One region of the Telluria sp. AIW5 genome, then DNA from elsewhere that is predicted to be linked to it. Evidence: predicted binding sites of a transcription regulator. Region 1 holds the regulator's gene; each other region holds the start of a gene.
The links. The regulator FNR, encoded in region 1, switches genes on or off when oxygen is low (the NO sensors DNR and NnrR bind a similar motif). The targets are predictions, from matches to a motif close to TTGATNNNNATCAA.

Region 1 (7,928 bases):
TTGTGTGCCGTTTGGCAGAGCCGGAGGTGGACAGTGTCTGCTCGGGTCGACTCGGCGGTAGCGGCTTGGGCCGAGCCAACGGGCGGTGAACCGCCCTGGTGCCGGCTTATGGTCCTTGCTACCCCCTTGTGTCACTGATCTGTATTCTGTGCCTGAGCTGACGGGAAGGCGGGACGCAAAAGGCCTGGGCCGGACGCGGGCCCAGGTGTGGAGCGCAGGGATATAGCGCAAGGAAGGGGAGGGAAGACGTGGCGCGCGCTCAGGGCCGCATGCCGTGCTTGGCGAGCAGCCGGTACATCGTGGTGCGCGAGACGCCGAGGTCGCGCGCGGCGCGGCTGACGTTCTGGCCGGTGCGGTCGAGGCAGGTGCGGATCGCGTGGCGCTCGGAACTGCAGCGCGCATCGTCGAGCACGGCTTCGATCGGCGGCGAGGGCATGACGAGGTCGAGGTCGTCCGGTTCGATCCATTTGCCGTCGGCCATGACCAGCGCGCGCCGCACGCGGTTGATCAGTTCGCGCACATTGCCCGGCCAGTCATGGGCCGCGATCGCCGCCAGGGCCCGGCTGCTGAAGCCTTTCAGGCGTGGCGACTTGTCGGCTGAGTATTGCTGGAAGAAGTGCTCGGCCAGTTCGACCAGGTCCTCACGGCGCTCGCGCAGCGAAGGCACGCTGACGGGCAGCACGCTGAGCCGGTAATACAGGTCTTCGCGGAAATCGCCGCGTGCCACCGCCCGCTGCAGGTCCACGTGCGAGGCCGAGATCACGCGCACGTCGACCGTAATGGCGCGCGTGGCGCCGAGCCGGAGGATGGTCTTGTCCTGCAGGAAGCGCAGCAAATTCGCCTGCAGGTCTTTCGGCAGGTCGCCGATTTCGTCGAGGAACAGCGTGCCGCCGTTGGCCGACTCGATCAGGCCGACCTTGTCGCGCGCCGCGCCGGTAAAGGCGCCGCGTTGGTAGCCGAACAGTTCGGACTGGATCAGGTTGGGCGGGATGGCACCGCAGTTGATCGGTACCAGCGGACCGGTGGAGCGCAGCGACTGGCGGTGGATGGCCTGGGCCGTGAGTTCCTTGCCGCTGCCGCTTTCGCCCCAGATCAGCACCGGGGCATCGACCTTGGCGACCCGTTCGACCTGGCTGCGCAGGCGGTCCATCGCATCGCAGCTGCCGATCAGGGCGGAGGGCGCCGCACCCGCGCGCGCCAGCGGACGGCGCAAGAGCGCGTGCCCGTGGACGTGGCCAAGCGTGGCGGCGAGACGGCGCGTGTCGAGCGGCAGCGTGTGGTGGTCGCAGAGGTAGTCGGCCACCAGGTCGCGCCAGCCGGGCGCCGCGAGGGCCTCGGCGCGAAATACCCCGATCCATTGCACGGCGCTGTGCTGGCGCAGGAAGCGCTCGACCTCGAGATACGGGCGCGACCCGATCACCTGCATCAAGAGCCCGACCAGCCAGCCGTCCTGGCGCAGCTCGGCACGCGCTTCGTCGACACTGCGCACGGTGCGGATCTGCCAGTCGGGCATGTCCGCCTGCAAGCGGTCGACCGCGGCCAGGTCGTCGGGCGAAATGCAGAGCAATCGTTTCGGAACCATCCAGCCTCCCCGGTCCGGACAGGGCGCGAAGAATACCGCCGGCTTCGCCTGCCTGTCCTGTAACTTTGGGTAAGCATACTGTATAAATCTCGTTGCATACAATGCAAGCGAAATGGCCGTGTTCTGTTACCAACTCGACAATGCATGGGGCTTGACGCCGGACCAGGAGCGCCAAACAAAGCCCTCAGGGCAAGACGCAGCGTCGAAGGCAGTAGGTTGGTACGGCGAGACGATGCAACGCCGCCATAAGGGCTTTGCCCGGTGCTCCAGGGCTAGGGCAGGCCGAGGAGGTCGGCGCGCGGATAGCCCCAGTGCGGCCAATCAGGCGAGCAGGGCCGCCCCGCCCCGGGATCGAGCCGCAGGGTCGAGAAATTCGGCGCACCCGCGACGCCGTAGCGCACATCGGTGGCGCTGCCCTTGGCCAACGAGGGCGCGCGCGCAAAGCGCAGCCAGGCGTCGAAGCGGCAATCGCGTTGTCGCAGGGCGCGCAGCGCCGCCCGCGATCCGCGCTCTTCCCAGGCCCAGGCGAGCGGCGCCGCGCCCGGGGCCACGCGTACTCCGCCGATCGCCGCCGGACAGGCGGCAGCCGGGGTGATGCCCGGCGCCAGGCTCAGCACGCCGCGGCGCACGCGGTAGCCGTCGGGCCCCTCGCGCGTCACGGCGATCGCGCCCCAGCACAGCGGATTGGCGGGAAATGCCGACAAGGGCAGGTCGAGGATCACCGCGGACGGGTCGTCCCGCCCCAGCGCGGCGCGCAGTTCGCCCCGCGCCTGTTGGGACATCGCCCCTTGCAGCAGCACGAAGCCGAGGCTCAGCGCCACCCCGGCCAGCAGCGCGGCCCGTTCTCCGGCGCGGCGCGTGACGACGAGTGCCAGCGCCCACACCGCCGCCAGTGCCAGCAGGGAGCCCCACTGCAGGAAACCGGCCAGCGTGAACAGCGCCGGCACCAGCAGCAGGAGTGCCAGCAGGGCGCGGCGCCACCCGCGGTGCGCCACATGGGCCGCCAGCGGCGTGCCCAGCGCCAGCCAGAACATGGGCTCGACAATGAAAACCATGTCGCCGTAATACCAGCGCGGATCGAAGGGCGCGAACGGGTGGATGCCGTAGACGTTCAGCGCGTCCATGCCCAGGTGCAGCAGCAGCCCGGCGCCGACCGCCGCCAGCAGTCCCCGGCGTGCCGGACTGCTGGTGCGCAACAGGGCGCGCGCCGCCGGCCAGGACAGCCAGAGCACGGCCAGTAGCAGCAGCGCCTGCGGCAGGGCCCAGAGCAGAGTGTGCGTGTGGCCGCGGTGGTGCAGCAGGTAGCCGAGCGGTTCAGGGGCGAGGGAGGTCAGGACCAGGTCGACGTCGGGGAAATTGCTGGCCAGCGCAGCGCCGGCGAGCAACAGGCGGCGCCGCATCGGGGCGCCGGCCGGATCCGCCTCGCGCGGCAGCAGGCGGTGGGTCAGTTCGCCGAGCGCGAACCCGACGAGGGAGTGGGTAAGATTGTCCATCGAGCAATATTAGCATCCGCTCCCCGCTGCGCGGGCTGAGCACATACTCCCGGTTCCGAACAGTCAAGCGCAAATTTTTGACCCAGATCAAGGATTTCGAAGAATACTCTTCGGTACAATCGGCCGCTTATAAATTTGCCATGCGGCAATATTGGAGAGCATCGTGCGCAGCAATTTGCCGGTTACCGGCATCGAATACCGGATGGAAGCAGGCCAGTCGATCGTTTCGAAGACCGACACCAAGGGCCGCATCACCTACGTCAACCCGAGCTTCATCGAAGTCAGCGGTTTCCCCGAGCACGAGCTGCTGGGCAAGGCGCACAACATCGTGCGCCACCCCGACATGCCGCCAGAGGCCTTCGCCGACCTCTGGCAGGCGCTGCAGGCCGGCCAGCCCTGGACCGGGATGATCAAGAACCGCCGCAAGAACGGCGACTTTTATTGGGTGGTCTCGAACGTGGTGCCGGTCAAGGAAGACGGCCGCGTCATCGGCTACATGTCGGTGCGCACCACGCCGACGCGCGAACAGGTGGCAAGCGCAAGCGAGCTGTACCGAAAGTTCCGCTCCGGTGAACAGGGCGCGCTGGTCATCCGCGGCGGGCGTGCGGTACGCACCGGCCTGGTGGCGCGCCTGGCCGGCCTGCGCCGACTGCCGCTCGGACGCCGCCTGGGCCTGGTGATGGGCATGCAGGCGACCATGCTGGCTGCGTTCGGCCTGGCTGCCGATGGCGCGCTGTGGCGTAGCGTGGCTGCGCTCGGCGTGCTGGCCACGCTCGCGGCCTGGGCCGGGCTGCGGCAAGCGATCCTGGCGCCGCTGCGCGAAGCGACGGCCGCCGTGCATGCGCTGGCCGGCGGCGACCTGTTGCACCTGCCCGAGACGGGCCGCAGCGACGAGTTCGGCCGGCTGCTGCGCGCACTGCGCCAGCTGAACATCAATTTGCAGGCCATCGTCGGCGACGTGCGCAGCAACGTGCGCTCGATCGAGACCACGACGCGCGACATTGCCGCCGGCAACGTCGACCTCGCGGGACGCACCGAATCGCAGGCGGCCAGCCTCGAGCAGACTGTCGCCACCCTCGGGCAGGTGGCCGGCGCCGCCGGCCGCAATGCCGACAGCGCCCACCGCGCCGACGGCCTGGTGGGCGCGGCGGCAAGCGTGGCCGGCCGTGGCGGCGATGCGGTCGAACGGGTCGGCGCCACCATGGGCCAGATCAGCAGCTCGGCCGCGCGTATCGTCGACATCATCGGCCTGATCGACGGCATCGCGTTCCAGACGAATATCCTGGCGCTGAACGCGGCGGTCGAGGCCGCCCGCGCCGGCGAGCAGGGCCGCGGCTTCGCGGTCGTGGCCGGCGAAGTGCGCAGCCTGGCCCAGCGCTCGGCCGGCGCGGCGAAGGAAATCAAGGCCCTGATCGAGGATTCCGTGCAAAAGGTAGCGCAGGGCAATGCGCTGGTGGGCGAAGCCGGCCAGACCATGCGCGAGGTCGTCGCCTCGGTGCGGGACGCGGCCGGCATCATGCACGACATCACCCAGGCCAGCCGGGAGCAGGGCGGCGAAATCGGCGAAGTCAATGCCGCGATGGCGGAACTGGACGCGATCACGCGCCAGAATGCGACGCTGGTGGAACAGTCGGCGGCGGCCTCGCATAATGTGGCGGAAGAAGCGGCGCGCCTGTCGCAGGCGCTGTCGGTATTCAAGTTCGGGCGAGCGCCGGCCGCGATAGCGTGACGTTCGGGCACTCCGACCGGTGTGAATCGTTCGCCGATTCCGGCCTTCGGCCACCGGGTGCAGTGCCGGCCCTGCTTTACATCGTGGGCCCGCGGCCCGTGCCTTCTTCCCGCTCGATGCGTTCCTGGCAGGGCACGCAGGTGCGCACCGTCGGCGTGGCCAGCAGGCGTTGTTCGGGAATCTCGCAGCCGCAGGATTCGCAGATGCCGTAGCCGCCCGATTCGAGGCGGCCGATGGCGGCGTCGATCTCGTGCAGCAGGGCGGTTTCGTGGTCGGCGAAATGTTCTTCGTCGTGGGCGATCATTTCGGCGGTCGGGGCGTCGTCGTTCTGGACGAGGTGGGCGCGCGGCGAGATGACGGGCGGCTCGTCGCCCGAAGGATCGGCGTCCAGGCGGGCGCGCGCGGTGGCGAGTGCGGCTTCACGGGCCGCGCCGAGCCGCCTGGCGACTTCTTCGTGGAGGGATTGCGAGATGGGCATGCGGTTTCCTGGAATCAAATAGTGGGTGTTTTCAAAAAAGCAGCGTTGAAAATACTCTAGCCGATTCCGACGGATGCGCGCGCCAGCTTGGGCGGCGGCGTCATGGGCGCGGCGTGCCGGGGCAAGTGGAGGACCGCCTCAGGCCATCGGGCTGCACTGGTCGGTGCCGGCGGCGATCGCCTTCAGCCTGGCCGGCTCGAGCAGGACCACCTCGCGCTTGTCGACCTCGATCCAGCCCTGTTTCCTGAATCGCGACAGCAGGCGGCTGACGCTTTCGATCGTCAGGCCGAGATAATTGCCGATGTCCTCGCGCGACATGCGCAGGCCGAAGGCGGTCGGCGAATAGCCGCGCGCGGCGTAGCGGGCCGACAGGTTCACCAGGAACACCGCGAAGCGTTGCTCGGCGCGCATGTTGCCGAGCAAGAGCATGACGTTTTGCTCGCGCGTGATTTCACGGCTCATGATCCGGTGGAAGTGGCGCAGCAGGGCAGGGACCTGGCCGAACAGCTCTTCCAGGCGCGCGAACGGGATCTCGCATACCTCGCTGTCTTCCAGCGCCACCGCGTCGCACTGGTGGCGCTCGCCGCTGATGGCATCCATGCCGAGCAGTTCGCCGGCCATCTGGAAGCCGGTGATCTGCTGCTCGCCCGCGGCATTCACCTGGTAGGTCTTGAAGTGGCCGTAGCGCACCGCGTACAGGTTGCGAAACGGTTCGCCCATCGTGTACAGCCGCTCGTCGCGCGCGAGGCGCCGGCGCGCGCCGATGACCTGGTCGAGCCGGGTGATGTCGGCGGCGTCGAGTCCCATCGGCAGGCACAGCTGGTGCATGCTGCAGGCGCTGCAGCTGGCCTTGATGGCGCCGAGGCTGATCGGCGCTACGGCGGGAAGTGGGAGGGCCTGGCGCATGGGAATGGAGAAAGGAGTGGTCGCCCGATTATAGACGCTCGGCCGGATGCGCCGGGTTTCCTGATACTGCCGTGGATCGGGACGGCGGATAGATCGATCGCCAGGACGCGGCGACGGCCGACAGAGCGCGGCTGCGGTGCGACGTAGGGTGGGCATGCCCACGCGGAATGTCGCATCGTGTTTGCGGAACAGGTGCCGCGAACCACGCATCCGGACGCACTCCTGAATACGAGCCACGACACTGGAACCAGGCCAACGCTGCAGCGCGTTCCGCGTGGGCGTGCCCACCCTACGTTACGCGGCGGTCAACAAGTGCAGCGGCGGCCAGCAAGGTGCAGCGCCTGTCACAAAGGCGGCAATGCGGCGTCCTGGCCGATGCGGATCAAGCCGCGCAGGGTGAATTCTCCCGTGCCCAGCTCGGCATCGGAGGGCGGATTCGCCACCACACTGTCATCGGCGAACCTGACATGGTTCCACAAGGTCTCCGCAACGATCAGGCTTCCGACATTCCCCAGATGGTTGCCGTCGGAAACTGCCGCGGCCTCGGCAAGAATGTAGAACCACAGCGGCGTGGCCTTGTGAAAACCCGCGGCGATGAAACGCGCGCGGTTGGACGCGGGAACCGCAGCAAGAATCGTGTCTTCGGCCAGTCGCTCGCGGCCGGTCCGGCGGGCGACCGCCTGGCCGGTCGGCAGTCCGAGTAAATAACCCCGCAACAGGTTGCGAGCGGCAAGACGACCCATGATCGATTCGATCGGCATGCCGGCGGTATCGCGCAGCTTGCTCAATTCGGGACTGATCCGGCAATCGATTTTTCGTGCGGGATTCCGGCCGGCCGTGTCGCCCTGTTCGAAAAACCTGACCCAGTCGATGATCCAGTTGTTCGGCAGGGACGGGAACTGTTTATCCGGCCCGGGGAGTGGGGCAATGTCGCCGGACAAGGCGGTAAACGTAAACATGAAGTTGAAGGTCGCGGGAGCCAGTCCGCCTTCAGGCTTGAACGTGTCGTTGTAATCGTATTCCTGCCGTACCATCGAATGTCCAAAGCGATAGGCCGCGGCGGAAAATTCGACCGGCATGAAGAGCGCTGAAAGACCGTCGGCCCTCCAGGCGGACGGCCCGCCCGCCAGCACCTGTTCCACCACGGCCGGCGCGCAAATCCTGGGCAGGAAATCATGCAGCACCGCCCATTGGTAGCGCCGGCGCACGGCCATGCGTGCCTGCTCCGCAGTGAGCCCGTCCCGTTTCATGAGCGCGTTATGCGAGCGCAGGAAGGCGACATGCATCTGCGCCGTGATCAGGTTCTCGTCGTTGCGGGGATCGCCGATGATGGCCTTGCGATCGAGGTCCTGGTCTTCCTGGGGAGGGAGCCGCGGCAGGTCATGGTGGAGATCGGCGGTCTTGATCGGCCGGAACTCTTCAGGAACCTCGGTAACTTTTCCCATCACCATGTACCCATCGGAATCCGTCGTCCCTTCCGCACCGTCGAGCTTGTAGACGCTGTCGAGATCGAGCACGCCGGTGCGCCGGTTCACCAGGCTGTCCATCACCTGCTGCGGCGTCAATACCGGAAAATCCGGCAGTTTGATGACGTTGAAAATATCGGCCGGCTGGCCTTGCGCGTTGCGCTCGAATTCGGTCAGGGTGATGTCATGATCGATGAACTGGCCAGGCGGTTTTCGGGACTGGCCGCGAGGTCCCCGAACATGAATCCGAACCGGCCGGTTTCGCCTTCCGTCA
Region 2 (7,928 bases), 610 kb from region 1:
GGCGGCCCTGGCGTTGGCGGCCAGCTTCCATTGGCGTGGAATGCATGGTCGACGAGGCGTTGCGTTGTTCTGGCGTTTGCGGGGACTGCATGCTTTTTCTCCAGTGAAGAATTCAAGCTGGCGCGGTCTGAATCGGGTGCCGCCACCGGGTGCTTCAATAGGATTCGTCAAGCGGCAGGCTTGGCTTACGGAGAGAAATTAGATCGCAAGCAAGTCGATACGCTGAATTCAGTATGCCAACACGAGTTCGGCATTGGTATCAGCAAGGGCTGAATGTGTAGGTAGGAGTGGTGGCGGGACTGTAGGAATATTCTTACTGCTACGGGGCGTCACCGGATGGGCGCCCGCCATGACTGTTTCTTCCGGCGGCATGGCGCCAGGGGCGGCGCGTGGCGCACATGGCACAAACGAACGCGAGCCGCTGTCAAATACTCTTAAGCCCGAAGAGAACCGCCCCCGGCGTTGCCTCTGGAGTACGGCTCAGGCCTTGAGAGGGGCCAGCAGGCGGTGCGCAACGGCGTACTGCACCATTTCCGACAGCGAGGTCATGCCCATCTTCTGCATGATGCGCGTTTTATGCGTGCTGACGGTTTTCACCGACAGGTGCAGGTTGTTGGCGATCTCGGTGATCGACTTGCCCCCGACAAGCAGCGAAAACACCTCGAACTCGCGGTCGGACAATTGTTTGTGCAGCAGTTGCTCGTTCGGCGCCATGATGTTCAGCGCCAGCTGCTCGGCCACCTCGGTACTGATATACGGACGGCCCGAGGCCACCTTGCGGATGGCGCCCACCAACTGGGTGCCCGCGCTTTCCTTGGTGAGATAACCCTGGGCGCCGGCGCGGATCGCCCGCACCGCATATTGCTCTTCCTCGTGCATGGTGAGGATCAGGATCGACAGCTTGGGCGCCTCGCTGCGCACCTGGCGGATCAGGTCGACGCCGCTGCGCCCGGGCATCGACAAGTCGAGCAGCAGCAGGTCGAATCCACCCTGGCGCACCAGCGACAGCACCTCGAAGCCGTTGGTGGCTTCGCCGACGATCTCGACGTCGAGCGCACCGTCGAGGATGCGCTTGAGGCCCTCGCGCATGATCGTATGATCATCTGCAATGACGATTCTAATCATGGATGTAATCCCCCCGCGCCGCGGCGCACCGCGGCTGCTCTATATAGTGCACGCCGCAAGCGGCGTGCCGGCGCCGCCGTCAGGCTGTGGCTGGCTCGTTGATCAGCCGGTGCACCAGCACCGGTCTGGTCGTGTGCGACAACACTTTGTTCGTGACGCTGCCCAGCAGGATCTGGCCCCAGCCGCTGCGCCCGTGCGAACCCATGAAGATCAGGTCGCAACCCTCCTGTTCGGCGACATCGACGATTTTGACGGCGGTGGCATCCGAAAACACGGTCAGGCAGCGGTGGACGAGCCCGGCCTGTTCGCATGAGCGCATGATCTTGCCCATGTAGTCTTCGCCGGTCCGCCGCATCTGGGCGATGTATTCGTCCTCGCTGGGATAGGAGGGGGGAATGATCTCGACGTACACCGGATACTGGTATTCCGGGGCGACGAACAGGGCCAGCACCTCGGCCCCCATCTGGTGCGCGAACTTGACGCCGGCACAGGCCGTGTGCTGGGACACGGCCGAACCGTCAGTGGTAATCAGGATTTTCCGGTACATGATGAGCCCCTTGAAATGCCACGCTATTGTGGCTGTTGCTTCGCGTTCCGGGCTTGCGATAGCGCAACCTGTTGACTTTGCTCAAACACGAGCTCGCCTCCGCCGGAACGCCTCGAAAAACGGTGCACAATCGACGCGACCACAAAACAACACCACACTTGCGAAAATATTCAGGAATGCACGGATTTATTGTCCTGGAATTAAGATTCCTTGTCCATTTCTGCGTATTGCTTTTTGAGAGATTTACCTACGGCAACTACGCTGCTACACTCGCTCACTAGATTTTGGGGCTTCCAGCGACTGCATGACGCGCGCGGAAGTCCGCGTCCACCGGACCGAAGCAAGCAGATTGCGACACATTCATATCATGGAGAAGCAGGAATTATGACCGACGCCGCCGACGATTTCGACGCCCTATTCGACGAAGTGGCAGCCCAGCGCGCCAGCGCCCCTGCGCCCGCTCCGGCGGCGGCAGTGGCGCCTGCCGCTGCCGACGAAGACGACCTGGACGCCCTGTTCGACCAGGTCGCTTCCACCCGCCCGGCCGAAGCGGCGGCCCTCGACACCGGCAACGCGGCGGGCTCCGCCCTTGCCACCGCCGGGGTGGCGAGCGTCGGCATGCCCTCCGTCGCCGCCGGCGAAGGCGCCGAGAGCGACAAGAACATGTACGAGCGCCTCGGCGGCATCGTGCGCCTGCTGCACGACTCGCTGCGCGAACTGGGCTACGACCGCGCGCTGACCGAGGCGTCCTCGCAGATCAACGACGCCCAGGACCGCCTCGAATACGTCGCCACGCTGACCGAACAGGCCGCGAACAAGGTATTGAATACCCTGGACGAAGGCATGCCGGCGCAGGACAAGCTCTCGAAGCAGGCCCAGGACATGGAAGGCCGCTGGGCCGCCCTGTTCGCGGGCAAGCTGAGCCTGGACGAGTTCAAGGCCCTGGCCGGCGACTCGCGCCAGTTCGCCGCTGCCGTGTCGGAAGCGACCGAGGCGGAAAAGGCGCGCCTGCTGGAAATCATGATGGCCCAGGACTTCCAGGACATCACCGGCCAGCTGATCAAGAAAGTGGTCGTGATCACCAAGACGGTGGAAAACGAACTCGCCCAGCTGCTGCGCGACAACGCTCCGCCGGAAACGCGCGCCAAGCTGGCCGAAAAAGAAGCCGTACCGGTGCAACTGATGTCGGGCCCGTCCATGCCGTCCGCGGCGCTGGACCAGGATAACGTCGACGACCTTCTTGCCGATCTGGGATTCTAATGGACGATATGCTCAAGGACTTCGTCGTCGAGGCGATGGATCTGGCAGTCAATGTAGAAGAGCACCTCCTGCGCCTCGAACGCGATCCGGAGAACAAGGAAACACTGAATGCGGTGTTTCGTTCCTTCCACACGATCAAGGGCGGTGCCGGCTTCATGGGCTTGCCCGCGCTGGTCGCGGCCTGCCACCTGACCGAAAACCTGTTCGACGCGCTGCGCACGGGCGCCGCACCCGTCACGCCGCTCTCGATCGAGGCGGCGCTGCAGGCCTCGGGTTTTGTCGCCGACCAGTTGAACGACCTGAACAATGGCGCGACGCCGGAACAGCTCGCGCCCATGCCCCAGGACCTCGAACGCATCCTGACGGACGCGATCGAAGGCAAGACGCAAGCTGCGCCAGCAGCAGCGCCGGCACCTGCACCGGCCGCGCCCGCCGCTGCGGCGACCCCTGCGGTTGTTGCCGCGCCGGCCGCTTCGGCGCCGGGTGAAGACGGACTCGACTGGCCTGCGATGTACAACGCCGTCGTGCCGGCCAGCGCCGCCGTCGCGGCCGCGCCAGTCGCCGCCGCTGCTCCGGTCGCTGCAGCTGCCGCGCCTGCCGCACAAAACGAAGTCGCCGCCGCAGCAGCACCGGCGGCCGCCAAGGCCAGCTGGGACGGCGTCGACCGCCGCAGCGACGCCAAGGCAGCCGCCAGCGCGCCAGCGAAAGACGAAAGCATCCGTATCGACGCCGTCAAACTCGACGCGCTGCTGGAAGTGGCCGGCGAATCCGTGCAGGCCGCCAACCAGGCTGCCGTGTTGCTGGAACGCCTGGCGCAGTTCAAGTTCGAAGGCCAGGCGGCCACCCTGATGGCCACGCTGACGGAGACGCTGGAACGCGCTTCGCGCTATTCGGCCGAACTGCAGCGCGCCACGCTGGCAACCCGCATGCAGCCGGTCGGCCGCCTGTTCCAGAAGTTCCCGCGCCTGGTGCGCGAACTGGCGAAAGACCTGGGCAAGGACGTCGAGCTGACCATCGAAGGCGCCGAGACCGAAGTCGACCGCGTCGTCGTCGACAGCCTGTACGATCCGCTGGTGCACATGTTGCGTAACGCGCTCGACCACGGTGTCGAGTCGCCCCAGGAACGTGTCGCCGCCGGCAAGCCGGCCAAGGCCTTTATTTTGCTCAAAGCCTGGCAGGAAGCGAACAGCGTCATGATTGTGCTGCAGGACGACGGCAAGGGCATGGACCCGATCAAGCTGCGTCGCAAGGCCATCGACAAGGGCCTGATCGGCGAGAACGGCGCCCAGACCGACGAGGATGCGTATCAACTCGTGTTCCTGCCGGGCTTCTCGACCAAGGAAGTGGCCTCGTCGGTCTCGGGCCGCGGCGTGGGCATGGACGTCGTGAAAACGGCGGTGGAAAAGAACCGCGGCGCGATCCGCATCGATTCCTCGCTCGGCCACGGCACCAAGTTCGCCATCCGCCTGCCGATCGAACTGTCGATCGTGCCGACCATGCTGGTCTCCACCTCGGGCGCCTCGCTGGCGCTGCCGATGGCGGTGGTCGAGCGCGTGGTCGAGCTGCCGGAAACCTTCTCGATGGTCGGCGGCGCCCCGGTGCTGAAAGACCAGGGCCGTCCGCTGCCGGTGCGCTCGCTCGCCGGTTCGCTCGGCTACGAGGAAGCAGTGGAGCGCGTCGGTATCGTCATCAACGCGCCGCAGCCGTATATCCTGGCGGTGGAAGCGGTGGACGGCACGGCCGACCTGGTCATCAAGCCGATGACGGCGCTGACGGTGGAAGGCATCACCGGCACCGCGCGTTCGGCTGAAGGCGAGCTGGTGCTGGTCGTGGGCCTGTCCTTCCTGATGGACGGCTGCCGCAGTACGGTGCGCATGGCAGCATAATTTGCACTGAACGAGTGAAAAAGGGCGGAATATGCCCTTGCAATAAAAGCCTGCACATTCCCTGTGCAGGCTTTTTTTATTTGCATGCGGGGCATAGGGTGCAAATGTTGTTTGCCTTGGCGCAAAATAATTAGCAGAATAATGCAAAATTGCCCTGTTACTGCCGCAGTGCACAAATATGGCATAATCAAAATCCACTATGCCAGCGGGCAGGTTCGACAGGACACAAGCATGTTAAAAACGCTCTACGACAAACTCTGGGAATCGCACGTCGTGCGTGCCGACACCGATGGCACGACCGTGCTCTACATCGATCGCCACCTGGTGCACGAGGTGACCAGTCCCCAGGCCTTCGAAGGCCTGCGCGAAGCGAACCGCGGCCTGTGGCGCAACGCCGCCAACCTGGCCGTGGCCGACCACAACGTGCCGACCACCGACCGCCGCGAAGGCATCGCCGACCCGACCTCGCGCCTGCAGGTCGAGACGCTGGACGCGAACGCGAAGAGCTTCGGGCTCACCTATTTCAACATGAACGACAAGCGCCAGGGCATCGTCCACGTGATCGGGCCGGAGCAGGGCGCGACGCTGCCCGGCATGACCGTGGTCTGCGGCGACTCGCATACCTCGACCCACGGCGCCTTCGGCTGCCTGGCGCACGGCATCGGCACCTCGGAAGTCGAGCACGTGCTGGCGACGCAGACGCTGCTGGCCAAGAAATCGAAATCGATGCTGGTGCAGGTCGACGGCGCATTGCCTGCCGGCGTGACCGCGAAGGACATCGTGCTGGCCGTGATCGGCAAGATCGGCACCGCCGGCGGCACCGGTTACGCCATCGAATTCGGCGGTTCGACGATCCGCGCGCTGTCGATGGAAGGGCGCATGACGGTCTGTAACATGGCGATCGAAGCGGGCGCGCGCGCCGGCATGGTGGCGGTCGACGACACCACGATCGAGTATGTGAAAGGCCGCCCGTATTCGCCGGCCGGTCCGCAATGGGAGCAGGCCGTGTCCTACTGGCGCACGCTGCACACGGACCCGGGCGCGAAGTTCGACATGGTCGTCACGCTCGACGCGGCGCAGGTCCGCCCGCAGGTCACCTGGGGCACCTCGCCCGAGATGGTGACCTCGATCGACGGCCGCGTGCCCGATCCCGACCAGGAAAAGGATGCCGTCCGGCGCGACGCGATGGAAAAAGCGCTGGTCTACATGGCCTTGACGCCGAACACGCCGATCGCGAACATCCGCATCGACAAGGTCTTCATCGGTTCGTGCACGAATTCGCGCATCGAGGACTTGCGCGCGGCCGCAGCGGTGGTGCGCGGACGCCAGCGGGCGTCCAACGTGAAGCTGGCGATGGTGGTGCCGGGTTCGGGCCTCGTCAAAGAGCAGGCCGAACGCGAAGGCCTCGACCAGATCTTCAAGGCCGCCGGCTTCGAATGGCGCGAGCCGGGCTGCTCGATGTGCCTGGCGATGAATGCCGACCGCCTGGAGCCGGGCGAACGCTGCGCCTCGACCTCGAACCGCAATTTCGAGGGACGCCAGGGGCAGGGCGGACGCACCCACCTGGTGTCGCCGGCCATGGCCGCGGCGGCAGGTATCGCCGGTCACTTCGTCGACGTGCGCGCACTCTAAGAAATCAACATACCGAATCACAGGACCACCATGAAAAAAGTATTCGCCCTTTCCCTCGTTGCCCTCGTCCTCGCGGGCTGCAACACGATTTCCGGCATCGGCCGCGACGTGCAGAAGGTCGGCCAGGTCGTCACCGGCGCCGGCGGCAGGTAATCGCCATATAAAGCGTTTTTTCGCGAATCGGAAAGAGGACATGGATAAATTCACCGTACACGAAGGCCTGGTGGCGCCGCTCGACCGCGCCAATGTCGACACCGACGCCATCATCCCGAAGCAGTTCCTGAAATCGATCCGGAAAACGGGCTTCGGCCCGAACCTGTTCGACGAATGGCGCTACCTGGACCACGGCGAGCCGGGGCAGGACAATACCAATCGTCCGCTCAATCCGGACTTCGTGCTGAACCAGCAGCGTTACCAGGGCGCCTCGATCCTGCTGACACGTAAAAACTTCGGCTGCGGCTCCTCACGCGAGCATGCGCCCTGGGCGCTGCAGCAGTACGGCTTCCGGGCAATCGTGGCGCCGAGCTTCGCCGACATCTTTTTCAATAACTGCTACAAGAGCGGCCTGCTGCCGATCGTGCTCACCGAAGCACAGGTCGACCAGCTGTTTAATGAAGTGAAAGCAGCCAGCGGTTTCAGGCTCGTCGTGGACCTCGAGAACCAGGTGCTGCGCAGCGCGGACGGCCGCATCGGCTTCGAATTCGCGATCGACGATTTCCGCAAGTACTGCCTGTTGAATGGCCTGGACGACATCGGCCTGACGCTGCGCCACGCCGACGAGATCCGCGCCTTCGAAGAACGCCACCTGGCACGCCAGCCCTGGCTGGCCAACACGATTTAAAAAGAAAACGAGCATGACGACGCATCTGAACAAAATCGCAATCCTGCCGGGTGACGGCATCGGCCCCGAAATCATGGAGCAAGCCGTCCGCGTGCTGGACGCGCTCGGCGAATCCTTCGAGATGGAACGCGCCGAAGTGGGCGGCGCCGGCTATGCCGCGCACGGCCATCCGTTGCCGGAATCGACCCTGAAACTGGCGAAGGAAGCGGACGCGGTGCTGTTCGGCGCGGTCGGCGACTATCAATATGACACGCTCGAGCGCGCACTGCGCCCTGAACAGGCCATTCTCGGCCTGCGCAAGGAACTGGGCCTGTTCGCCAACCTGCGTCCGGCGATCCTGTACCCGGAACTGGCCGGCGCCTCGACCCTGAAGCCGGAGGTGGTGTCGGGCCTCGACATCCTGATCATCCGCGAACTGACCGGCGACATCTATTTCGGCAAGCCGCGCGGCGTGCGCGAATGCCCCGACGGTCCTTTCAAAGGCCAGCGCGAAGGCTTCGACACGATGCGCTATGCCGAAGGCGAGATCCGCCGCATCGCCCACGTCGCCTTCCAGGCAGCACAGAAGCGCGACAAGCGCGTGACCAGCGTCGACAAGGCCAACGTGCTGGAAACCTTCCAGTTCTGGCGCGACATC
Region 3 (7,928 bases), 680 kb from region 1:
CGCTACGCCGTCCTCGACCGCGACCAGACCGTGTTGAGCCGCGACTACGCCGCCGGATTCGCCGGTTCCCGCTATTTCGTCGGGCGTCCGCCCCTGTCCGGCTATGACGAGCTTGACCGGCGCATGCGCTCGGGCGAACTGGCGCTGGCGATCGAGATACCGCCCGGCTTCGGGCGGGCGGTCGATGCCGGCCGCCCGGCGGAAGTCGGCGCCTGGATCGACGGCGCCAATCCGGTACGCGCCGAAACCGTGGGCGCCTACGTGGAAGGCTTGCACCGGCACTGGCTCGATGGCCGGGCCGGACCCTCCGGGCCGGAGACGGTGGCGGTCGCGATCGAGACCCGCTTTCGCTACAATCCCGACCTGCGCAGCCTGCCGGCCATGGTGCCGGCGATCATCGCCATCCTCCTGCTGAACCTGCCCGCGATGCAGGCCGCACTGGCCGTGGTGCGCGAAAAGGAACTCGGCTCGATCGTCAACCTGTACGTGACGCCCCTGCGCCGCAGCGAATTCCTGCTTGGCAAACAGGCGCCCTACGTGGTGCTGGCCATGGTCAATGCGGTCCTGATGACCGGCGCCGCCGTGGGCCTGCTCGGCGTGCCGCTGCGGGGAAGCGTCGCGGCCCTGCTGGTCGCGTCTTTCCTGTTCTGCATCTGCTCGACCGGAATCGGCCTGCTCGCCTCGAGCTTTACCCGCAGCCAGATCGGCGCCATCTTCTTCACGATGATCGGCACCATGCTGCCGGCCATCCAGTTCGCCGGACTAATCAACCCGGTGACGGCGCTGCAGGGCGCGGGCCGGGCGATCGGCGAAGCGTATCCGGCCTCGCACATGCTGACTATCGCGCGCGGCGTGTTCAGCAAGGGGCTCGGCTTTAACGAGCTGATGCCGGATTTCCTGGCTTTGCTGGCCGCCGTGCCGGCGATACTGGGTCTGGCAGTCCTTGCGCTGCCGCGCCAGGAGCGCTGACCGTGGCAGCCCTGTCGCTGCGCAAGGTCTGGCGCCTCGGCATCAAGGAGCTATGGAGCCTGGCGCGCGACCCGGTGATGCTGGTACTCATCGTGTACAGCTTCACGGCCGGCGTCTATGTCGCGGCCACGGCCCAGCCCGACACGCTGAGCCGCGCCGCGCTGGCGATCGTCGACGAGGACGCATCGCCCTTGTCGCTGCGCATCCGCGCAGCCTTCGCACCGCCGCAGTTCATGCCGCCCGAGGCGATCGCACTCGACGCGGTGGACGCCAGGCTGGACCGGGGCCGCGCCACATTCGTGCTGGTGATCCCGGCGGGCTTTCAGCGCCGCGTGCTCGCCGGACGCGATGCCGCGCTGCAGCTGAACGTCGATGCCACCCGCATGAGCCAGGCATTTACCGGCAGCGGCTACATCCGCGCAATCGCGCTCGGCGAAGTCGCCGCCTTTCTCGGGGCGGGGCGTAGACAGGTGCCGCCGGTCGCCCTGGTGCTGCGCGCGCGTTTCAATCCCGCGCTGACGCCGGCCTGGCTTGGCGGATTGATGGAGATCGTCAACAACATCACCATGTTGTCTGTGATCGTGACCGGCGCGGCCCTGATTCGCGAACGCGAGCACGGCACCGTCGAGCACCTGCTGGTGATGCCGGTCAGCCGCCTCGAGATCATGGTCGCCAAGCTGGTGGCCATGGCTGCGGTGGTGCTGCTGGCGGCAGCCCTTGCGCTGCTGGCGGTGTTGCGCGGGCTCCTCGGCGTCGGGGTGCAGGGTTCGCTCGCACTGTTCATGGCCGCCACCCTGGTGCACCTGTTCGCGACCTGCTCGCTGGGCATCCTGATGGCGACCGTTGCGCGCAGCATGCCGCAATTCGGCATGTTGGTGATCCTGGTGCTGCTGCCGCTGGAAATGCTGTCCGGCGCGAACACGCCGCGCGAGAGCATTCCCTACCTCCTGCGCCAGGCGATGCTGCTGGCGCCGACCACCCATTTCGTCGAGGTGAGCCAGGCGATCCTGTTTCGCGGCGCCGGGCTCGAGACCGTATGGCGGCCACTGTTGGCCTCTCTGGGGATCGGCGCCGTCCTGTTCGGCGCAGCGCTGGCGCGCTTCGGCAAGGCAATGCGCGCCGGCTGATCCGGTTCAGGGTGGTGGCGCCACCAGGCGCGCCGGCGCGGCCGGCGGCATCGCGCCGGGTTGGCCCAGCAGCGCGGCCAGGGCGGCCAGCACCTGCCGTCCCAGCACCAGGTCGCCACGCTCTACCTGCGAGGCGGTCCGGTGCAGCGCGCACAGGATGACGGCGTGATCGGCGCGGCGTGGACGCAGGCAGGCATCACCGACCAGTTCGAGCAGTGCCTCTTCGTGGCGGAACGCGGCTTCGACCGCAGCCACTAAGCCGGGGAAGTGCCGGGCGAAATTGGCGTCGGTGCCGGCGCGCAGCACGCCGATGCGGCCCAGCAGCAGCCTGCGCCGGTGGCGCAGCGCCGCGCAGGCCATTTTCGGAGGCATCGCGATATGACGGAACTTCATGGCTTGCCCCGATGTCTTTCGATTGAAGGGAATAGTGTCCGGGGAGGGAAGCAGTTATTCTTTGATGCAGATCAAAGACGCCCGAATCCAGGCAGCCGCCGGCGGGGTGGCTCCGTTCTCCCGTTCGGCACGGGACCCCGACCGCGGCAAGGTACCCGTGCTAGTATCGCCGCTGTACCTGCGTGGCCTTCCTGAACCGAAAGATTCGGAGCCGTCACCATGTTCATCGAAAAGATCTTCGTTGCCACCGACGGTTCCGACCTGGCCGTGCGCGCGGCCCAGGTGGCCGCGCTGCTGGCCGGCACCGGCGGGCGGCACCTCGTCGCCTTCTCCGTCGCGCAGCCGCGCTTTTCGCTGCCGGCCGAGGCGATCGGAAACTTCGACGCCGGCGCCGAAGTACGCCGCGCGCTGGAGGCCGCACGTGCCCATGTCGCCACCGTGGCCCGGATCGCGCACGATGCCGGTCTTGCGTGCGACACCTGCACCAGGATCTCGACCACACCCGGTCTCGAGATCGTGCGCGCTGCGCGGGAGCAGGGCTGCGACCTGATCGTCATGGGCGCGCACGGCCCCGCCGATGCCAATCCGCTCTTTACCGGCAGCGTCGCCCAGCACGTGCTGGCCTGGTCGACCATTCCGGTGCTGGTCTTGCGCGACCCCGGGGAGGCGGCCAGGCCCGAGTACGGCGAGGACAACCATGGTCCAGCGGGCACGGATAGCCCAGGGCGGCCTGCGCCTGCGTAGGCGCTGTGAATCTCCGCTTCGACGATGCTTGCCGGCCGCGGCAGCGTGAGCGCTTTGCGTGACACCGCACCTTGAACGTATCACCCGGTCGGTACTTTGACGACCAGCCTTTCCAGGAGTCTGATCTGCTCCTGTTGAATCTCCAGCAGGCTGCTCCACTGACCCTCTCTCAACAGATCGATCTTCTCGTGCAAAAGCATGATTTCGAGCTCGGCTTTCAGGTTGACTTCATAGCATAGCGGACGAGGAAAAACGAATTCAATCCTACCTGGCAGACCAGGACGGCCGCAAACAGTCCGATGAATTTCCATGAGCCGCCAAAGCCTGCCACTGCATCGGCTGCGCGTTGCCCCAAGGTGATACTCGCCGCGGTTTCCTTTGACATGTCCCTGGCGATATGCGTTCGGTCTGCAACGTGGCGAGCGACACGCTTCGTTTTTTCGTCAAGCGTATCGTAGGATGCGCCGGGGAGTGCGAGAGCAATGTCGTTGGATTTCGCCTTCATGTTCGCTCACCTTTGAAAAGTCAGGACCGCGTCGACGGTATCGATCCCGAGCGCAGTGGCTGGGACTATCCTCAATCATCATGGATGCAACCGGGTTCCCTGATGGCTTTCCCGGTTCAGAGGGGGGCGGTCGTCAGAAGGCCTTCCATCCCTTCGTAATCGAGCAACTCGATCTCGCGCTTATGCAAGGCGATCCATCCCTCATTGCGAAAGCGCCCAAGCAGGCGGCTGATGGTTTCGATTGTCAATCCAAGGTAGTTAGCGATATCGGCGCGCGACATGCGCAGGCGGAACCGCCGCCCTGAATACCCACGCTCGGCGTACCGCGACGACAGGTCAAGCAGCAGGCTGGTAAGGCGCTCGGCCCCATTCATGTTCGCATACAGCAGTACCGCTTGTTCGCGTACGATCTCGTGGCTCAATGCGGAATGGAAGCGCTGCATCAAGGGTGCGGAATCGAGCATTGCTTCCTGGAGCCTGCCATAGGGGAGCTCCCATACTTCGCAGTCCTCGAGTGCGCACATCGTCGATGCGTGTCGTCCTGTGTAAATCGCATCCAGGCCCAGCAGTTCGCCGCTCATGTGGAAAGCGGTGATATGCGGCTGCCCCCGGTGATCGGGCCGCGACGATTTCAGATGGCCGAAACGGACCGCGTACACCATGGCAAAGGGCTGGTCCCTGCGGAACAGGACGTCGTCGCGCAGCAGGCGCCGAGGATACACGGCCAGCCGATCAAACCGAAAGATGTCATGGACGCCGATAGCGAATGGAAAACACAGGTCACGGACAGCGCGGTCCGGACTATTCGCGACCGGCCGGGCTGGCGCAATCATGCGGGCCTGGAACATCGGATCATTCATACGTCCCCCATGGACCATGAGCGGCCAATGGGTCAGTATGCGGGAAACAGGGGGAGGGGGCAAGCCTGCCTGACCTGTCATTTCGCTTCGCCAGGTTACTGATCTTCGCGTATCACACCGCTAGCTGTCGACTTTTTGATCTGACGCACACTTTTCGTGTTGTGCAACGCAATAACATCGAGTTTAGCCGATACCTCATTTCCCTAGGAGAACCCTATGAAAAGCGTGAATGGAACCCGTATGACACACACAGCAGTGCTTGGAATGCTGGCCCTGCTTGCCGGGGCGGTCGATGCGCAAACGACTGCGCCGCCTGACGGCGGGCAGGTTGCCGACACAAGTTCATCCGCCGAAAGGCAGGAAGCGCGCGCAGGCACTTATGTGACGGACGCCACCGCGGTAGTACTTGACCTGGCAAGCGACCCTCGCATGCACCCGCTGCTTCAGCGTTCGAAAGCTGTCTTTATCGTTCCATCCTACGGACGGGTCGCGCTCGGCGTCGGTGCCAGCGGCGGGACTGGCATGTTGCTTGCAAGACGCGCCGACGGCACCTGGAGCAGCCCCGTGTTCTATAACACGGGTGGCCTTAACGTCGGCCTGCAGGTGGGAGCAGAAGGGGGTGCCGTTGCTTTCTTGCTCATGAATGATAAGGCTGTCCGTGAATTTACGAAGAAGAATAACTTCTCGCTCAATGCGAAGGCCGGGTTGACGATTTTCAACTGGACAAAGCTGGCGCAGGGTTCGGCAGGCACGGGCGACATCGTCGCCTGGTCTGGCACCAAAGGTTTGTTCGGTGATCTTGCGACGGTCGAGCTCAACGACGTGCGTTTCAATCAGAAGCTTACAAATGCGTATTACAAGCGCTCGCTGTCGGTCAGCGACGTCATTGCCGGTAACGCGAACAATACGCAGGCCGATTCACTGATGAAAGAACTGGTCGCGGCGGCGACGCGCTAAGCCCGAGCTGCCTGTTCAAGAAACCGCATGTGGGCCAGCCTGCCATGCTGGCGAAGTCAAAGGAAGCAGACATGAGCAAAGTTGCGTTGGTAACCGGGGGGACCCGCGGTCTCGGAGCAGCCATTTCCAAGACGCTGCAGGATGCCGGCTACAAGGTGGCTGCGGTATTTCACCGCGACGAGGAAACTGCGGCAGCGTTCTCGGATCAGTCGCGCATCCCTGTTTTCTGCTGGGATGTGGCCGACTATGCAGCGTGTGCGGATGGCGTCGCCCAAGTCCAGCGCGAGCTGGGACCGGTCGACGTCCTCGTCAACAATGCGGGGATTACGCGGGATTCTACCCTCCATCGAATGACACCAGAGCAGTGGTGGGAAGTCATCCAGACGAACCTCGGCTCGATGTTCAACATGAGCCGCCACACTATCGGTGGCATGCGGGAGCGCGGCTATGGGCGCATCGTCAACATCAGTTCCATCAACGGGCGCAAGGGACAGGTCGGACAATCGAATTACGCGGCCGCCAAGGCCGGAATCTTCGGTTTCACGAAATCGCTTGCACTGGAAAATGCACGGAAGAATGTGACAGTCAACGCGATTGCACCCGGCTATTGCGACACCGCGATGGTCGCCGCACTCGCTCCGGACGTGTTGCAGGCAATCGTGTCAGGTATACCTGTCGGCCGGCTCGGCACCCCTACGGACGTGGCCCGGGTTGTCGCCTTCCTGGCCGACGAGCAGGCTGCTTTTATCACTGGGGCCACATTCGACGTCAACGGCGGCCAGTACCTCGCGTAGCCATTACCTCTCACTCCTGGCCAGCGATGGTAATCCGTCGTTTGGGATTGCCTGTAGCGGCCACGAGCTGAAAACATAAGGAGTCTTACGCCGTAGTGAGAGGAGCCTGATCTGCTCAAGAGAAGGAAACCTTATGGATCATCTTGATCTCGATCAAATTTTGTATTGTCCATGCGCGTACCCTGTCATGGATGCAGCGCAAAGATCAGCGCGGCCGTGAGTCCATGGGCGACTTGTGTTCGCCAAACAGGCCGCGCCGACTTTATTCATACCACCATCGAGGAGCACACCATGGCAGGCAATCTGACCCGTTACGACCCCATCCGCGACATCATGCGCATGGACCCGTTCCGCAGCATCGAGGAATTCATGCGCGAATTCCCCATGTCCTCCAGCTTGCGCAGCATCGACGCCGAACGCGCCATTCGCCTGGACGTATCGGAAACCGAGCAGGCCTACACGGTCAAGGCCGACATGCCTGGCCTCAAGAAGGAGGATATCAAGGTCTCGGTCGAGGGCAACCGCGTGGCGATCAGCGCGACGATCCAGGAAGAGAAAGAGCAAAAAACCGGTGGTACCCTGTACACCGAGCGCTACAGCGGTTCGCAATACCGCAGCTTCAGCCTGCCCCAGGAAGTCGACGATACCAAGACCGAAGCGAAATACCAGGATGGCGTGCTGCACCTGACCCTGCCCAAGAAGCCAGGCACGGCGCACAAGCAGATCTCCGTGCAGTAAGGCAGGGCAGCGTCCGGGCGAGGATGCCGTGGCCGGCTCGTCGATGAGGGCGATGCTGCTGGACGCGCCCGGCCGGCCGCTGCGGCTCGCGCGCTTGCCGGTGCCGCGTCCATCGGGCCGCGACATCCTGGTGCGGGTCACTGCCTGCGGCGTTTGCCGTACCGACCTGCACATTGTCGATGGCGAACTGGCGCCCCACCTGCTGCCATTGGTGCCCGGCCACGAGATCGTCGGCGTGGTCGCCGGCGCAGGGGCGCAGTCGTCGCGCTTCGCGGCGGGCACACGCGTCGGCGTGCCCTGGCTCGCCGGCTCCTGCGCTGCCTGCCCGTACTGCGCGCACGGACGCGAGAACCTGTGCGAACGCGCGCTGTTCACGGGGCATGACCGGCACGGCGGCTTTGCCGAATATACGCTGGCCGACGAGCGGTATTGCTTCGAACTGCCCCCCGTCTACGATGACATCCACGCTGCGCCGCTGCTGTGTGCCGGCCTGATCGGCTACCGCGCGTATGCCATGACCGGCGCCGCGCGGCGGCTCGGCCTGTACGGCTTCGGCGCCGCCGCCCACCTGCTGGCCCAGCTGGCGCTGCGCCAGGGGCGGGAGATATTCGCCTTCACGCGTCCCGGCGACCTGCGTTCGCAGGACTTCGCGCTGTCCCTCGGTGCGCGCTGGGCGGGACCGGCCGCCGCGCCGCCGCCGGCGCCGCTGGACGCCGCCATCCTGTTCGCCCCGGCCGGCGAGTTGCTGCCGCTGGCGCTGGCGGCCACCGCCAGGGGCGGCACGGTGGTCTGCGCCGGCATCCACATGAGCGACATCCCGTCCTTCCCGTATGCGCTGCTG
Region 4 (7,928 bases), 2.2 Mb from region 1:
CGGGCAACATGCCAGAGAGGCTGCGGTCGAGCGCGAGGCTGAACTCGCGTTCATCCTCAGGGTCGAGCGCGCTGGACGTGCGAACGAAAGCGGCGCGCAGGCGGCTCAAGCGACGATTCGCTCCGGCAGCGCTTTCGCCGCCTGTCGTACCTGCACCGCACGGCTGGGCCGTCCACGCTTCCGGCCAGCGCTTGTCCGGGTACATGGCTGCTACGTCAAGCGCGCACTGGCGGGACAGGGCCGCGCCAGCGCGTCGGCCTGTTCGTCGGGCAGGGCCGGCCGCAGCACCATGACCGGAACCGGCGCATAGGCGAGTACCGCCTGTGTCACGCTACCGGCCAGTAATCTGCTCAGGCCACGCCGTCCGTGCGAGCCCATGACGATCAGGTCGCATTGGTACTCGCGCGCCGCTTCGACGATGGCCCGGGCCGGGTCCGGATCAATTCGGGTGACCGGTGTACATTCGATGCCCGAGCGCCGCGCGCGCTCGGCCAGAGTGCCAACGAAGCCGTGGGCGTTTTCCAGCAGAGCTTCGGTCTGCTGGCCCGAGTCGAGCACTATGCCGCCTTCGACGTACGGCAGAGCGGGCTCAGGGACCACAATGGAGAGCGTCACGATCCCGCTACCGCAGGACCGCGCCAGTTCAATCGCAGCGTCAGCCGCGAGTCCGGAGACGGACGAACCGTCTGTGGGTATGAGAATGCGTTTGTACATGATGGAGTTCCTAAAAATATTCCGGCGTCTAGCGATGCACCATGACCGGGATGGCGCTGTGCACGAGCACCTTCTGCGTTTCGCTGCCCAGCAGCAAGCCCTTGATTCCCCGGCGGCCATGAGATGCCATCACGATGAGGTCGCATTGATGTTCGCGCGCGGTAGAAATGATTGCCTCGTACGGACTGTCCGAAGCGACCGCAATGCAGGTGCAGGTGACGCCGGCATTGCGGGCGGCTGTGGCCACCTCGTCGAGCATGCGCTGACCGCGTTCCCGGCTGGCTTGCGCGTAATCCTCCGGGGTCTGCTCCAGCATGGCGGCATCAGTGGTAAACGTATGGAATTCTGGCGTCGCCGTCATGGCGACGACCTCGGCTCCCACACTCTTGGCAAAGTCGACGCCCGCCACGATGGCGCGCTGGGATGCCTCCGAACCGTCGGTCGGCAAAAGGATTCGCTTGTACATGGTAGACCTCTCAAAGTGTGCCGGCGCTGCCGGCGTTGACGATTAGGCGGTCTCGGCGCCGCCGCGGTACAGAATCACGGGCACGGGCGAATAGGCGAGCACCAGCTGCGGTATCCGTCCCGCGATCAGCCTCGTCACCCCACACTGCCCGTGTGCGGCTAGGAAGATCAGGTCGCAATGCAGTTCGAGCGCCACGCGGATAATTTCGTCGTGCTGCGACGAAGCCATGGCAGTGACAAGGCTATGTGGCACGCCGGCTTCCTGGGCTAGCCGGGTTACCCGGCCGGCACGTTGCGCTGCCGCGTTCAGGGCGCGCTCGCGTTGCACCGTCGACGTGCCGTCGTCGAACTGCGCGTGCGAGGGATCCCGCTGCTGCGCAACCGACAGCGCGACGATCTCAGCGCCACTGCCGCGGGCAAGCGCCACTGCCGCCGCCGCCGCGTGCTCGGACAGGGCTGATCCGTCGGTGGGTACAAGTATTTTGTGGAACATGGCCTTCGCGCCGGTCTGGATGCTTCAACTGATTGAAATCAGTCTGTAGGCGGCGATCAGATTTTTGTTTGATTCGGATCAAGAAGGGACAAGACCGGGTCCGCACTCTCTGCGCCTCGACGCGGCCGCGCCTGCAATCCTGCTGTATCGGGGGGCAAGGACACGCTGGCGCAGTACCGCGCACTGGCCCGGCTAGCCCCGCAGTGGCCGGCCCTGCCTGCTGTCGGGCCGACCGGGATCGTTTCCCGGCACCCCATATGCGGGTGCGGAGCTGCTCCGCGAGCGCCTGCGACTGCTGGGAGACCTCAACGCCGAGGCTCCCTTCGAAAGCGACCCCATCTATACCGCATCATATTCGACGTCGTCACAGGAGCTCTTCAACCGTGCCCGGCGCGACCTGAGCCACGGTTGCATTCGCGTTGAACGTCCGGCCGAGCTCGCGCAGTTCGTGCTGGCCGACTCCGTGAAGTGGAACGACGATCGCGTAGCCGCGGCAATGCGTCCTGGCCCGACCCGCACAGTGACGCTCGCCGAGCCGGTCCCGGTTGTGTTGTTCTATGCCACCGCAATCACGGACCGCCACGGTCGCGCCTTGTTCGCCGAGGACATCTACCGCCGCGACCCGCCCTTGCTCAAGGCCCTGCAGGCGGAGTGAGGCGAACATCTCAGCCGTTTTCCAAATTGCTGGTGTATTTGATTTCTATCAAATCCGATGCTCAGTTCTGCGCCAAGAGGCCCTACAGTTGTCCGATGCCGTTCTTTCCATCAGCCGGTATGCAAAATGTTCACGGCAGGCTGACCGTTCATACTTTCCCGAAAGAAAATTATGTATAAGACGATTACGGTTTACATCGATGGCCGTGAAGGGCAGGACAGCCGCCTGCGCGCTGCCGCCCTGCTCGCAAATGACCATCGCGCCCACCTGGTCGGTACGGCCGCGACCGGCATCAGCTGGCTCGACTACGCAACGCTGACGGGTTCCATGGGCGCCCCGATGCCCATGCCGGAGTCGGATTTCCAGGGCCTGCGGGATGCCGCCGAGGCGCGTCTCGCCGTGTTCAGGCGCGATGCCGGGCGCCTCGGAGTCGAATCGTTCGAAACGCACGCAATAGACGACGACGCCAGATACGCATTGCTTCTGGAATCACGCTACACCGACCTCGTCGTGCTCAGCCAGGACAACCCCACCGCGGCCGCGCCTGGTCTGCCGGGACACGTGGCCCATCTCCCGCAATACGTCGCGCTGCACGGCGTCCGTCCGGTACTCGTCATTCCGCACGACTACAACAAGGCCGCGATCCCGGGTAGCGTGGTAGTCGGCTGGGACGGCGGCATGCCGGCGATCCGCGCCATTACCGCCGCATTGCCGCTGCTACAGCGCGCCGAGAGCGTCCAGCTCGTCCTCATCAACCCCGATGAGCGTTCCGGGCTGCACGGCGAGCAGCCCGGCGCCGACATGGCCCTATACCTTGCTCGCCACGGGGTGCACGTCGAGGTAATTCGTGAACGTACTACCTCGACCGAGGGCGAAGCATTGATGGCACTGGCACGCGATTCTGGCGCCGGACTCATGGTCACTGGCGCCTACGGCCACAGCCGGTACCGCGAATGGGCGCTCGGGGGTGTCACGCGAGAGCTGCTGGAGCGCGCCCGCGTACCGCTGCTCATTGCGCACTGAGCCATGGACGCCCCTCTCAGGGATATCCCGGCGAGCGAATTGCGGCGTGAAGGCAGTACCTGGCAAGGCGGGCGCCACGCGGCCGGGCCCGAATGGGACACGGCGCAGCGCTCGGCCGACCTGGCCCTGAACGCCTGGCTCGGGCAATTTACCGCACACGTGTCGCCGGCGGCGCTGGCGCTAGCCTGGCAGGACTGGGCCAGCCACCTTGCCCTTTCGCCGGACAAACAGATGGAACTTGCCCTGTTGGCGCAGTCCAGCATCCAGCACTGGCTTGAATACGGCGCGGCGGCTGCCGGGAGGCAGGCCGTCGAGCCCCTGCAGCCGCTGGCGCAGGACAAGCGCTTCGCCGATCCGGCCTGGAATGCGTGGCCCTGGAACGTCGTCAGCCAGGGCTTCCTGCTGACCCAGCAATGGTGGCATCGCGCAACTTGCGCAGTGCCCGGCGTCGCGCCACATCACACCGATGTCGTCACCTTCGTGGCGCGCCAGCTGCTCGATGCGGTCGCGCCGTCGAATTTCGTCGCGACCAATCCCGCGGCGCAACAGGTTACGGCGACGAGCGGCGGGCGCAACCTCCTGCACGGGATCTTGCGCGCCGCCGTCGACACGCGCAATACGCTGGCAAAAACCAGACCGCCGCTCGCCTATGTCCCTGGCACCGACGTCGCGGTCACGCCAGGCAGGGTCGTGCTGTCGAACCGGCTGATCGAGCTGCTGCGCTACGATCCAACTACCCCATCGGTGCATGAAGTGCCGTTGCTGTTTGTGCCGGCCTGGATAATGAAATACTACATCCTTGATCTTTCGCCACAGAATTCCCTTGTGCGCTACCTCGTCGAGCGCGGGCATACCGTCTACATGATCTCCTGGAAGAACCCGGGGGCAGAGGATCGTGACCTGGCGCTGGAAGATTATCGCCGCCTTGGCGTGATGGCCGCGATCGATGCTATCGCCGAGCAGACCGGTGCCCCCCGGGTCAACGCATGCGGCTATTGCCTGGGCGGGACACTGCTCGCGATTGCCGCCGCCGCCATGGCGCGTGACGGCGACGCCCGTCTGGCCAGCGTCAGCTTGCTGGCGGCCCAGGTCGACTTTACCGAGCCGGGCGAACTGTCCCTGTTCATCGACGATAGCGAGGTCAGGTTTCTGGAGGCGGCCATGTGGCAGCAGGGTTACCTCGACTCGCGCCAAATGGCGGGTGCCTTCCAGCTTCTGCGCTCGAACGACCTGGTCTGGTCCCGACGGCTGCGCCACTACCTGCTCGACATCCCGGACAAGGACAATGACCTAGCCTCGTGGAACACGGACGCCACGCGCATGCCCTACCGCATGCATTCGGAATACCTGCGCAAGCTCTTTTTAAGAAACGCACTGGCGAGCGGGCGCTACCTGGTCGATGGCCGCCCCGTCTCGCTTGCAGACATCCGCGTTCCGATATTCGCGGTCGGTACACGCACCGACCATGTAGCGCCTTGGCGCTCGGTGTACAAGATCGCGCCCTTGACCGACACCGAGGTGACGTTCCTGTTGACCTCGGGCGGGCACAACGCCGGTGTCGTGTCGCCGCCAGGGACCCCGCGGCGCAGCTACCAGGTCGCAACCCATGCGCACGATGCGCCTTACGTCGATCCGGACAGCTGGGAGCGCAAGGTCGAGGAACGCGAAGGTAGCTGGTGGCCTGCATGGGAAGCATGGCTGGCTGAGCACGCGGGGCCGATGGCCTTACCGCCCCCGCCCGTGGTCGGGCTCGCTCCGGCCCCAGGCAGCTACGTACTGGCCATGTGAGCGACGCCGACCGCATCAGCGTGCGGCCACGCCCATCCGGTGCAGCCGTGTACACCAGCGCTCGACGCCTGCAGCACCAAGCTCGCCCGCGCCGCCCACCACTGTGCTGTACACCGGCGCGATGCCGGCGAAACCGAGGATGTTGCGGCGCATGAGCCTGATGCTGTGGGCACCGTACAGCCACCGGTACGCCAGTGCCGGCATCCCCATGGTGACGACCAGGCGCGCACTGCGCCCGCCCAGCAGCCCTGGCCGCAACGGGTTACGTGGCTTCGGGTCGATCGCGAAACCCGGCCGCGCTACCTGCTCCAGGAAACCCTTCAGCATGGCCGGCATGTCGCCCAGCCATAGCGGGTAGAAAAAGACCAGGTGCTGCGCCCGGCGGATTGCTTCCTGCGCCGCAATCACAGCTGGTGGAGCTTCGCGCTGCCACTCTTCCTGGCTTCCCAGCAGCGGCAGGCGCAAGCGCGCTGGCTCGATCATCTCGACCGTATGGCCGGCGGCGGCGGCGCCCGCTTCATAGGCCGCCGCAAGCGCATGGCAGAGGTGCTGGTGCGCTCCGTCCGGATGGCCCTGCACGATGAGGATGCGGCTGGCCATCATGTGCTCCCCATTGCCTGCAGGTCGAGCGTCATCTCAACGGTGCCGTCCGAAGCCGGTGCGACATCGAATCCGCAGGAGCGGAAATGATGCCGGGCACCGTGGCAGCCGGCGTGCAGATAACGGCCAAGCCCGGGCAGCCGGGCAGCGCGTCGATGTCAGGAAAAGTAGCCAAGCCTTCCAGCTGTCGGTATTGTGGATTGACTGGCCAGACAGGTCCCTGGAAGCCTCCCGTCATCAGGTTCGACAGCACGGTCGCTCCGACGCTGCCGGCGCGCGCCGAGGCGCCCACCACGGCAACAGAATGAGCATTAAAAAAACGGTCCAGATGACGAACACTCATCGGTCTGCCATTCGAATTGTTGATATCCGCTAAGACTAAACAAGGACACGACCAATTATTTGACTGAAATCAAATTGAATGAACTGAGAAATGATATTGGCGTATTCGTAGTAGACACGCTACAGCCGCCCGACTACCCTCGTTAGGATCGACCACATTGGAGCAGGCAATGGCTTACAAGACCATCCTTGTGCATGCCGATCTTGGCACTGCCTCAGAAGAGCGTATCCGCCTCTCCGCCCGGCTTGCCCGGACCTTCGACGCCCACCTTATCGGTTGCGCACCGACCGGGATTTCCCGCTTCATTCCGCCCGATGTCACCGTCCTGGACGGTACGCAGTTGGCCGATTTTTGTGCAGCCATGCGAGCTAAGGCAGCCGAGGCCCTGGATCGGTTCGCGCGGATTGCGCTTCAAGAGGGTGTATCGCTGGCGGAGGAACGCATGATCGACGATGACGCCTGCGGCCTGGCGCTACACGCCCGTTATGCCGATCTGGTCGTGGTTAGCCAGCCTGAAGAATCAATGCCAACCCGTGGAAGTGCAAGCGAGCTGCCCGGATACCTGCTGCGCGAATCCGGCCGACCGTTACTGGTCGTCCCTCCCACTGTGGGCAGGGCGGACCTGACCGGTAACGTTCTGCTGGCCTGGGATGGCAGCATGGAGGCAACCCGCGCAGTCATTGGCGCTCTGCCCATGATGCGGATGGCACGCAGTGTCAGCGTCATGCACGTCAACGATGGTCGATCAGTGCCCGACCAGGAGAGCACTTCCTGCAGCGGGATGACGCATTATCTGCGGCGCCAGGGGGTTGCCGCAGCAGTTCGTCACGGCTCGGGCCTGCTCGACATCGCGGATGCCTTGCTGTCCGCGGTAAGCGATGCCGATGCAAACTTGCTGGTCATGGGCGGCTATGGACGATCACCGTTGCGCGAATCCTTGCTGGGTGGCGTTACAGCATCGATCCTTCAGTCGATGACGATCCCTGTTTTGGTGGCGCATTAGTACGTAATTGTCCGCGATAGTTCGATCTCAACCTGTTAACCCGACAGACTTAAGGCGCTCGTCCTTATTCCGTGGAAGAGAGAGGGAGCAAGCCCGAATTAGCATCGGCTCTATCATCGCGCCCTGCCAGGGATGTGACTTTAGCCATTGGGACGCTTGCAGCAATCGGTCATCACGGCTCGCCTGAAAACATCGCGTGCGCGACGACCTTGTTGCACCCATGATTAAGTCCTTTGTTATCCTCGTGGCTTGCTCTGCCTGACTTTACTCAGGGCTTGGCAGGTGTCAAGGCGACCAATGCGTGGCAGGGCCCGCTCCGCGTGAAGTTCGACCAAACATCATCGACAGAGCCCCGCCGGTGCGTTTCGACGTTACAGTATCAATACGGTCCTTGACCTCCTAAAGAGGAGCGAACATGCAGCCGAAGTCAAACGACATTGCTCTCGCACTCCTGGGTGCGTCCTACGATGAACTTGATGAAAAAACGAAGCGTGTCGCGCGTCACGTCGCGGAGCGGAAATATATAGCGAGGGACGTATCGAAGGAAGCGGCTGCAAGCTCCACGTTCGGACAACGAGCGGCCGATACAGTAGCGATCTTTGGCGGATCATGGAAATTCATCGGGCTGTTTGCGGCAGCCCTGGTCTCCTGGGTGGGATTGAATTCATTTTTCCTCGCTCGCTATGGCGCCGTGTTCGACAGCTATCCCTATATCCTGCTGAATCTTGTGCTGTCGATGCTCGCGGCAATTCAAGCGCCGATCATCTTAATGTCGCAGAACAGGCAGGCGCAAAAAGACAGGCTCGTCGCAGAGCATGACTATGAAGTGAACCTGAAAGCCGAG

Region 2: a site for FNR is predicted at 1,744-1,757, ahead of AC1MEM_RS10470 (universal stress protein). Genes of this name have one in related genera too.
Region 3: a site for FNR is predicted at 2,551-2,564, ahead of AC1MEM_RS16295 (universal stress protein). Genes of this name have one in related genera too.
Region 4: a site for FNR is predicted at 6,141-6,154, ahead of AC1MEM_RS03660 (universal stress protein). Genes of this name have one in related genera too.

The regions. Positions count from the first base shown of each region.
Region 1 covers NZ_CM155289.1:2,996,810-3,004,737, forward strand. The annotation lists gene AC1MEM_RS13285 (sigma-54 dependent transcriptional regulator) at 260-1,582, opposite strand; gene AC1MEM_RS13290 (metal-dependent hydrolase) at 1,855-3,075, opposite strand; gene AC1MEM_RS13295 (methyl-accepting chemotaxis protein) at 3,239-4,804, shown strand; gene AC1MEM_RS13300 (TraR/DksA family transcriptional regulator) at 4,881-5,282, opposite strand; gene fnr (fumarate/nitrate reduction transcriptional regulator Fnr) at 5,421-6,188, opposite strand; gene AC1MEM_RS13310 (peroxidase family protein) at 6,533-7,928, opposite strand, start outside.
Region 2 covers NZ_CM155289.1:2,385,644-2,393,571, forward strand. The annotation lists gene AC1MEM_RS10460 (Crp/Fnr family transcriptional regulator) at 1-31, opposite strand, end outside; gene AC1MEM_RS10465 (response regulator) at 481-1,125, opposite strand; gene AC1MEM_RS10470 (universal stress protein) at 1,205-1,672, opposite strand; gene AC1MEM_RS10475 (protein phosphatase CheZ) at 2,057-2,932, shown strand; gene AC1MEM_RS10480 (chemotaxis protein CheA) at 2,932-4,818, shown strand; gene leuC (3-isopropylmalate dehydratase large subunit) at 5,050-6,450, shown strand; gene AC1MEM_RS10490 (hypothetical protein) at 6,481-6,603, shown strand; gene leuD (3-isopropylmalate dehydratase small subunit) at 6,644-7,291, shown strand; gene leuB (3-isopropylmalate dehydrogenase) at 7,305-7,928, shown strand, end outside.
Region 3 covers NZ_CM155289.1:3,680,952-3,688,879, forward strand. The annotation lists gene rbbA (ribosome-associated ATPase/putative transporter RbbA) at 1-969, shown strand, start outside; gene AC1MEM_RS16285 (ABC transporter permease) at 972-2,096, shown strand; gene AC1MEM_RS16290 (hypothetical protein) at 2,103-2,489, opposite strand; gene AC1MEM_RS16295 (universal stress protein) at 2,709-3,233, shown strand; gene AC1MEM_RS16300 (hypothetical protein) at 3,451-3,738, opposite strand; gene AC1MEM_RS16305 (helix-turn-helix domain-containing protein) at 3,855-4,598, opposite strand; gene AC1MEM_RS16310 (lipid-binding SYLF domain-containing protein) at 4,815-5,555, shown strand; gene phbB (acetoacetyl-CoA reductase) at 5,627-6,349, shown strand; gene AC1MEM_RS16320 (Hsp20/alpha crystallin family protein) at 6,641-7,087, shown strand; gene AC1MEM_RS16325 (zinc-binding alcohol dehydrogenase family protein) at 7,131-7,928, shown strand, end outside.
Region 4 covers NZ_CM155289.1:826,694-834,621, reverse strand. The annotation lists gene AC1MEM_RS03700 (universal stress protein) at 211-714, opposite strand; gene AC1MEM_RS03695 (universal stress protein) at 743-1,180, opposite strand; gene AC1MEM_RS03690 (universal stress protein) at 1,223-1,672, opposite strand; gene AC1MEM_RS03685 (hypothetical protein) at 2,037-2,336, opposite strand; gene AC1MEM_RS03680 (universal stress protein) at 2,499-3,350, shown strand; gene AC1MEM_RS03675 (PHA/PHB synthase family protein) at 3,354-5,138, shown strand; gene AC1MEM_RS03670 (NAD(P)H-dependent oxidoreductase) at 5,154-5,741, opposite strand; partial or broken gene AC1MEM_RS03665 (CoA-binding protein) at 5,824-6,081, opposite strand; gene AC1MEM_RS03660 (universal stress protein) at 6,251-7,084, shown strand; gene AC1MEM_RS03655 (DUF1003 domain-containing protein) at 7,500-7,928, shown strand, end outside.